One region of the Streptomyces sp. NPDC001880 genome, then DNA from elsewhere that is predicted to be linked to it. Evidence: predicted binding sites of a transcription regulator. Region 1 holds the regulator's gene; the other holds the start of a gene.
The links. Region 1 encodes HrcA, which represses chaperone genes, less so after heat shock. Its sites were predicted from a motif close to TTNGCACTCNGNNNNNCNGAGTGCNAA; they were not measured.

Region 1 (4,411 bases):
CGTGTCACGTCCGGCGCGGCGCGGGACGCGCAGGACGGGGTCCGCTTTGTGCTCGAACGCCGGACGGGCCCGTCGAGCGGGTCCGTCCGGCGTCCGGAGAGGGTGCGGCAGACCGGTCAGCGGCCGTTGAAGGCGTCCTTCAACCGGGAGAACAGCCCCTGCTGGCCGGGCTGGAACTGGCCGGTGGGCCGCTCCTCGTTGCGCATCTTCGCCAGGTCCCGCAGCAGTCGCTCCTGCTCCGGGTCCAGCTTCGTCGGGGTCATCACCTCGACGTGCACGATGAGATCGCCGCGCCCGCCGCCGCGCAGATGTGTGATGCCGCGTCCGTGCAGCGGGACCGACTGGCCGGACTGGGTGCCCGGCCGGATGTCGACCTCCTCCAGGCCGTCGAGCGTCTCCAGCGGCACCTTGGTACCGAGCGCGCCCGCCGTCATGGGGATGGTGACCGTGCAGTGCAGATCGTCGCCGCGGCGCTGGAACACCGAGTGCGAGAGCTCGTGGATCTCCACGTACAGATCGCCGGCCGGGCCGCCGCCGGGGCCGACCTCGCCCTCGCCCGCGAGCTGGATGCGGGTGCCGTTGTCGACACCGGCGGGGATCTTCACGGTGAGCGTGCGCCGCGACCGGATGCGGCCGTCGCCGGCGCACTCCGGGCACGGGGTCGGCACGACCGTGCCGAAGCCCTGGCACTGCGGGCAGGGCCGCGAGGTCATGACCTGGCCGAGGAAGGACCGGGTGACCTGGGAGACCTCGCCGCGGCCGCGGCACATGTCACAGGTCTGGGCGGAGGTACCGGGGGCGGCGCCCTCGCCGCTGCACGTCGTGCAGACGACGGCCGTGTCGACCTGGATGTCCTTGGTGGTGCCGAACGCGGCCTCGGCCAGATCGATCTCCAGCCGGATCATCGCGTCCTGGCCGCGCCGGGTGCGTGAGCGGGGACCGCGCTGCGACGACGTACCGAAGAACGCGTCCATGATGTCGGAGAAGTTGCCGAAGCCGCCCTGTCCGAATCCGCCCGCGCCACCGCCGCCGGAGGCGGACAGCGGATCGCCGCCGAGGTCGTAGACCTGCTTCTTCTGCGGGTCCGACAGCACCTCGTAGGCGGCGTTGATCTCCTTGAACCGCTCCTGGGTCTTCGGATCAGGGTTCACATCCGGGTGCAGCTCGCGGGCGAGCCGACGGAATGCCTTCTTGATCTCGTCCTGGGATGCGTCGCGGCGCACGCCGAGTACGGCGTAGTAGTCGGTGGCCACTTACGACTCCGCCAGGATCTGTCCGACGTAACGTGCCACTGCGCGTACCGCTCCCATCGTTCCGGGGTAGTCCATGCGGGTCGGTCCGACCACGCCGAGTTTGGCGACTGCCTCGTCGCCCGAACCGTAGCCGACCGCGACGACGGACGTGGAGTTGAGCCCTTCATGGGCGTTCTCGTGCCCGATACGTACGGTCATGCCCGAGTCCTTGGCCTCGCCGAGCAGCTTCAGCAGCACGACCTGCTCCTCCAGTGCCTCAAGCACCGGCCGGATCATCACAGGGAAGTCGTGCCCGAAGCGGGTGAGGTTGGAGGTGCCGCCGATCATCAGCCGCTCCTCCGTCTCCTCGACGAGGGTTTCGAGCAGAGTGGAGAGCACCGTGGAAACGGTTCCCCGGTCCTCGCTCTCGAAGGATTCCGGCAGATCCTGCACCAGCTGCGGGACGTCCGCGAAGCGGCGTCCGACGACCCGGCTGTTGAGCCGGGCCCTCAGATCGGCGAGAGAGGTCTCGCCGAAGGGGGCGGGGCAGTCGATCATGCGCTGTTCGACCCGGCCGGTGTCCGTGATGAGCACGAGCATCAGCCGGGCGGGTGCCAGGGACAGCAACTCCACGTGCCGCACCGTCGACCGGGTCAGCGAGGGGTACTGCACGATGGCGACCTGCCGGGTCAGCTGCGCGAGCAGCCGTACGGTGCGGCCCACGACGTCGTCGAGGTCGACCGCGCCGTCGAGGAAGTTGTGGATGGCACGGCGCTCCGGCGACGAGAGGGGCTTGACCCCCGCGAGCTTGTCGACGAAGAGCCGGTAGCCCTTGTCCGTCGGGATGCGTCCGGCACTGGTGTGGGGCTGGGCGATGAAGCCCTCGTCCTCCAGCACCGCCATGTCGTTGCGGACGGTCGCCGGGGAGACCCCCAGCTTGTGTCGTTCGGTGAGCGCCTTGGAGCCGACGGGCTCCTCCGTGCCGACATAGTCCTGGACGATGGCGCGGAGCACTTCGAGTCTGCGTTCGCTGAGCATCGCGCACACCTCCAGCTGCGTTTCCTCGGTGGTTCTCGGGACGTTCCTGTTTCTCTGCCCAGGAATCGGCCTGGCACTCTGTCAACGCGAGTGCCAGCAATCCCCCGGCCAGTGTACGGCGGCCGAGTGGGGACCTAGCAAGGGCGACCGGCCACGCTACCGCGAGACCGCGCAGGTCCTTTGCCGATAGCGTCCCGGTATGGATGCCTCTTGGGAAGAGTTCGGGTGGGAGCGACTCGGTCACGGAGTGGGCCGACGGCGTCTTCCCGGATGGGACGCGACGGTCGCGCTGGTGGCCGGGACGGACGGAGTGCTGCTCTACGACACCGGATCGACGCTCCGCGAGGGTGCCGAGGTACACGCCCAGGCCCAGGCTCTGCTGGGCCGGAGGGTGACGCATATCGCACTCAGCCACGCTCATTTCGACCATGTTCTGGGCACCGCCGCATTCCCCGGCGCCGAGGTGTACGGGGCGGTCGGCCTGGCGGAGCTGCTGGAGCGGGGGGCGGCGGATCTGCGTACCTCGGCGGTGCGCCAGGGGGTCGGCGAGCACGACGCGGCGGAGGCCGTCGACGCGCTGGTGGTCCCGCAGCACCAGGTGTGCGGCGAGCGGACGCTCGACCTGGGCGGCGGGCGCGAGGTGCTGCTGGCCGACGTGGGCCCCGCGCACAGTGGCCACGACCTGGTGGCGGTGGTCCCCGGCTCCCCCGCGATCGTGCTCTGCGGCGACCTGGTCGAGGAGTCCGGCGAACCGCAGGCGGGCCGGGACGCGGTCCCCGCCCGCTGGCCGGTCGCGCTGGACCGGGTACTGGCGCTGGGCGGCGAGGAGGCGGTGTACGTACCGGGGCACGGGGCGGTGGTGGACGCGGCGTTCGTACGGAACCAGCGCGAACAACTCGCCGTGCGCTTCGGCGTGTCGTGACCCTCAGGGCCTATCGTCGTCCGATGCGCAGCTACCAGCCGGACCTGACCCCGCCGTGGAAGAGGTCCGCCCCCGTTCCCGAGGTCCCCGCCGAAGCCGATCTGGTCGTGGAGGAGGTCTCCACCGGGTTCTGCGGTGCGGTGATCCGCTGCGAGAAGACGGCCCAGGGTCCGACGGTGACCCTGGAGGACCGCTTCGGCAAACACCGGGTCTTCCCGATGGAGCCGCGCGGCTTCCTGCTGGAGGGGCGGGTGGTCACCCTCGTCCGTCCCTCGGCCGCCGCTCCGGCGCGCCCCGCGCGTACGGCCTCGGGTTCGATCGCGGTCCCCGGGGCGCGCGCCCGGGTCGCACGGGCGGGCCGGATCTATGTGGAGGGCCGGCACGACGCGGAGCTGGTCGAGCGGGTCTGGGGCGACGACCTGCGGATCGAGGGCGTGGTCGTCGAGTATCTGGAGGGCATCGACGACCTCCCGGCCATCGTGCGCGAGTTCTCCCCCGGCCCCGACGCCAGGCTGGGCGTCCTGGTCGACCATCTGGTCCCCGGCTCCAAGGAGTCCCGGATCGCGGCCCAGGTGTCGGACGCGAACGTGCTGGTGGTGGGCCACCCCTACATCGACGTGTGGGCGGCGGTGAAGCCGTCCTCCGTGGGCATCACGGCCTGGCCGGCGGTACCGCGCGGCCAGGACTGGAAGACGGGCGTGTGCCGCGCGCTGGGCTGGCCGGAGAACACCGGCGCGGCCTGGCAGCGCATCCTGTCCACGGTCCGCTCGTACCACGACCTGGAACCGTCACTGCTGGGTTCGGTGGAACACCTGATCGACTTCGTGACAGCGCCGGAGTAGCGCCCCTCCGGCGCGGCCCCGCCCCGCTCTCAGTCCACCAGATCCCGCACCACGGCATCCGCCAGCAACCGCCCCCGCAACGTCAGCACCGCCCGCCCCTGCTCGAACGGCCCGCGCTCCAGCAGCCCGTCCGCCAGGGCGCGGCGGGACGCGGCCAGCCCGGCCGGGGCGAGCAGCGACAGCGGGCAGCCGTCGGCGAGCCGGAGCTCCAGCAGAATCCGCTCGACCCGCCGGTCCTCCGAGGAGAGGATCTCGCGCCCCGCGCCCGGCGACCGCCCCTCGGCCAGCGCCTGCGCGTACGCCCCCGGATGCTTCACATTCCACCAGCGCACCCCGCCGACATGGCTGTGCGCCCCGGGCCCGGCGCCCCACCAGTC
Region 2 (4,411 bases), on a different contig from region 1:
TCGCGGCGTTGAAGCCCTGGCCCTTGTCGAGCTCGGAGACCTTCGAGGTGATGACGTAGCCCTCGAGGCCGGCGTTCTCGGCGATCCAGCGCAGCGGCTCGACTGCGGCGCGGCGCACGACCGCGACACCGGTGGCCTCGTCGCCGGTCTTGCCGAGGTTGCCCTCCAGGACCTTGACGGCGTGGACGATGGCGGAGCCACCACCGGAGACGATGCCCTCCTCGACCGCGGCGCGGGTCGCGGAGATCGCGTCCTCCAGACGGTGCTTCTTCTCCTTGAGCTCCACCTCGGTGGCGGCACCGACACGGATCACGCACACACCGCCGGCCAGCTTCGCGAGGCGCTCCTGGAGCTTCTCGCGGTCCCAGTCGGAGTCGGTGGCGTCGATCTCGGCCTTGATCTGGTTGACCCGGCCCTTGACGTCGCCGGGCTCGCCGCCGCCGTCCACGATCGTCGTGTCGTCCTTGGAGACGGTGACGCGGCGGGCGGTGCCCAGCACGTCCAGACCGGCCTGGTCGAGCTTGAGGCCGACCTCCTCGGCGATGACGGTCGCACCGGTGAGGGTGGCGATGTCGCCGAGCATGGCCTTGCGGCGGTCACCGAAGCCCGGGGCCTTCACCGCGACGGCGTTGAAGGTGCCACGGATCTTGTTGACGACGAGAGTCGACAGCGCCTCGCCCTCGACGTCCTCGGCGATGATCAGCAGCGGCTTGGAGCCACCGGCCTGGATGACCTTCTCCAGCAGCGGGAGGAGCTCCTGGATCGAGCCGATCTTGCCCTGGTGGATCAGGATGTACGGGTCGTCGAGGACGGCCTCCATACGCTCCTGGTCGGTCACCATGTACGGGGACAGGTAGCCCTTGTCGAAGGCCATGCCCTCGGTGAAGTCGAGGTCCAGACCGAAGGTGTTGGACTCCTCGACGGTGATGACACCGTCCTTGCCGACCTTGTCCATCGCGTCCGCGATGAGCTCGCCGACCTGCGGGTCCTGCGCGGAGAGCGCGGCCACGGCGGCGATGTCGGTCTTGTCGTCGATCGGCCGGGCGGTCGCGAGGAGCTCCTCGGACACGGCCTTGACCGCGGCGTCGATGCCCTTCTTCAGGGCGGCCGGGGAGGCACCGGCGGCGACGTTGCGCAGACCCTCGCGGACGAGCGCCTGGGCGAGCACGGTGGCGGTGGTCGTACCGTCACCCGCGACGTCGTTGGTCTTGGTCGCCACCTCCTTCACCAGCTGGGCACCGAGGTTCTCGTACGGGTCGTCGAGCTCGACCTCGCGCGCGATGGTGACACCGTCGTTGGTGATGGTGGGAGCGCCGAACTTCTTGTCGATGACGACGTTGCGGCCCTTGGGGCCGATCGTCACCTTGACCGTGTCGGCAAGCTTGTTGACGCCGCGCTCAAGGGCGCGACGGGCGTCCTCGTCGAACTTCAGGATCTTCGCCATGGGAGCTGAGCTTTCCTCTCGAACGAACTGCGCCCCTGACCACCCGGCTGGTTATTCGCGGGGGCCAGGGGCGCAGAACAGAAGCAAACGTGGGTGAATTACTTCTCGACGATCGCGAGCACGTCGCGAGCCGAGAGGACGAGGTACTCCTCGCCGCTGTACTTCACCTCGGTGCCGCCGTACTTGCTGTACAGCACGACGTCGCCGGTCTTGACGTCGAGCGGAAGGCGCTCGCCGTTCTCGAAGCGGCCCGGGCCCACGGCCAGGACGACGCCCTCCTGGGGCTTCTCCTTGGCGGTGTCCGGAATGACCAGGCCGGAGGCCGTGGTCTGCTCGGCGTCGAGCGGCTGGACCACAATGCGGTCCTCGAGCGGCTTGATCGCAACCTTGGAGCTGGCGGTCGACACGATCCGGTCTCCCCCTTCGGAGATCTCACGGGGTAACAGTCTTGGGGTGGCGACCAGGTCGATCCGTCGTCGCGGGTGCCGGACCTGCCAGTCGCGCAGTACTGCTGGCACTCTCCAGTGGCGAGTGCCAGCACCGAGACTATGACCGCGATTAGCACTCGGTCAAGCGGAGTGCCAATTCAGGCGATCGTGGCGCCGCAGGTGCCCGGTTCCGGCGGCCGGAAAGGCAACGACCGGGGCACGGTCCGGACAACAGTCCGGACAACAAGGGGACAACGTACGGACGGACCGGACCGTTCCGTACGACCGTGTGGACATGACCCGTCCCTCCCCCGGCCCGCGGCCGGACCAGCGGTCCGGACGGCAGCCGTATGCGTCGCGTGCCGTGAACGGCTGCCTCGATGTGGTGCTCGGACTGCTGCTGGCCCTCCTGGAGGGGCTGATCTGCGGGGTCGCCACCGTCCAACTGGCCTTTTCCCGCACGGACCTCGGCGGCACTCGGACAGCGGGCCCGCCGCCGATGGACTGGACGCCCGTCCTCGTCCTCGGCGGGATCGCCGCGGTGATCTGCCTGATCGGCGTCGTGCTGATCCGCGGCAACTGGCCCCGGGCGGGCGTGATCCAGCTGCTGGCGGCGCTGGTGCTGTGCGTGGTGACGGTGCGGGTCGGCCACGAGGACTACCGCCGCTCGCACCCTGCGCCCGCGTCCACCCCCTCGTACGATCCCGGCCGGGCCGGCCACCAGTGCCTCAGCGGCGGCAACGACCGCGAGTGCCGGGACTCCGGCAGCTGACGGCAGGAGATCACGACGATCGACCCCAGCTCGCCGTGATCACCTCGGGCCGGCGGGCCCGTCGCGGGGGTGCGCGACGGATGGTGCACCCGCTGCGGGCCCGCCGCAGGTGTGCGCGACGAGTGGTGCACCCGCTGCGCCGCCTTGCGGCCCAGCCGTTCGATCGGGTCCACCGACGGTGCGCAGCCGTTGGCGGCCAGCAGCGCACCGGCCGCCAGCAGTCCGGCCAGGAGCCGGTGCGCGCCTCTCATACGTAGTCCTCCAGGCGGGCCACGGCGTATCCCCTGTCCGTGACGGTCTTCATGACCGCCCGGACCAGATCGGCCATGCTGCCGCCCCATTCCGCGCGGCCCCGGAAGTGCGTGAGGACGATGTCGCCGGGGTGCAGGTCCTCGTCCTCCTCGCGCCACTCCATGTGGTCCGGGAACGCCTCGGCGTTCCAGAGCGGCACGGCCTTGATGCCGCAGGACTTGGCGATGCGGAGCGTGTCCACGTTGTAGTTGCCGTACGGCGGACGGAAGAGCCTTGGCCGCTGCCCGAACTGCTTCTCGATGATCTCCTGCTCGTCGCAGATCTCGCGCCTCTGCTCGGCGTACGAGAGGTCGGGCAGATGAGGGTGGTTGAGCGTGTGGTTGTTGAGGGTGACGCCCAGCCGCTGCGCCTCGCCGAAGTACCCGTAGTTGTCGTTCACCTCGTAGTCGCTGAGGAACGCGCTGTACGGGATGTCCAGCTCGTCCATCATCTGCAACAGCTCGGGGTCCTTCTCGGAACCGTCGTCCATCGTCAGGAAGACGACGCGGTCCTTGGTCGGAACGGTAGTGAAGACCGGCGGCAGCGAGTCGTCGCCGCCCTCCACCTCGAAGCCCTCGCGGGTGGTGATGCGCGGCTTCACGGCGGGCGGCCGCGGTGCGATCAGCGGCGCCTTCTCCAGCCCCCATTTCTTGGCGAGCGCCGCCCGCACGGCCGGGCCGAACCTCGCGTTCTCGTGAGCGCCGCCGGATGCGCGGTCCTGGCCGGCGCGCTGTCCGGGACCGCCCGGGTGCCCGGCGGCGGGGTTCGCGGCGGGTTCTCCGCCCGGGTTCCCGGCGGCGAGCCGGTCCGGGTGCTCGATGTCGCCCGGCTGCCCGCCGGACCCGGAGGCGCAGCCGGAGCCGACCGCGGCGACCAGGAGCGCGGCCAGGACGACGCAGGCGGGCCGGTGCCCGCCGGGGCCCCGTCCCTGTCCGGAATCGGGTACGGACGATTTGCACCGCTTTGCAGTCATATTTTCCGTTTGTCGTACAAGTTGCATGGCGTCGCATCCTGCCAGCACGTGATCGGCCTCCCGGCTCGACACCGCCGCCGGGCCCGCCGCTCTACCCGGCTGGCTCACAATGGGGCGGGTGAACGCTCTCCCCCCGAACGCCCCGTCCGCCGGCGACCGGTCCGACGCCCCCGACCCGCTCGCCGCCTTCCTGGCCCTGCGCACCCCCGAGGGCGCCGAGCTCCTGGACGAGCTGCGGTCGTACGACCCCGCCCAGGAACTCGCCACCGCCACCCGGCTGCGCCGCACCCACCCGGCCGCCCTGGTGTCGGCGGCGCTGGGACAGGCGCGGCTGCGGCAGCGGGCGGTGGCGAAGTTCGGCGCCGAGGACGCGTACCGGATGTTCTTCACGCCCAACGGCGTCGAGCAGGCGACCCGTACGACGGTGGCCGCCCATCGCGCGCGGCGGTTCGCGAGGACGGGCGCGGTGCGCACGGTCGCCGACCTCTGCTGCGGGATCGGCG

Region 2: a site for HrcA is predicted at 2,003-2,029, ahead of groES (co-chaperone GroES). Genes of this name have one in related genera too.

What each region holds. Positions count from the first base shown of each region.
Region 1 is NZ_JBSFET010000004.1:158,705-163,115, forward strand. Features, by position in the region: gene dnaJ (molecular chaperone DnaJ) at 117-1,253, opposite strand; gene hrcA (heat-inducible transcriptional repressor HrcA) at 1,254-2,270, opposite strand; gene ACWCQ6_RS04320 (MBL fold metallo-hydrolase) at 2,470-3,192, shown strand; gene ACWCQ6_RS04325 (DUF3097 domain-containing protein) at 3,216-4,034, shown strand; gene hemW (radical SAM family heme chaperone HemW) at 4,064-4,411, opposite strand, start outside.
Region 2 is NZ_JBSFET010000012.1:23,969-28,379, reverse strand. Features, by position in the region: gene groL (chaperonin GroEL) at 1-1,444, opposite strand, end outside; gene groES (co-chaperone GroES) at 1,543-1,851, opposite strand; gene ACWCQ6_RS10155 (DUF6234 family protein) at 2,168-2,644, shown strand; gene ACWCQ6_RS10150 (polysaccharide deacetylase family protein) at 2,892-3,935, opposite strand; gene ACWCQ6_RS10145 (class I SAM-dependent methyltransferase) at 4,018-4,411, shown strand, end outside.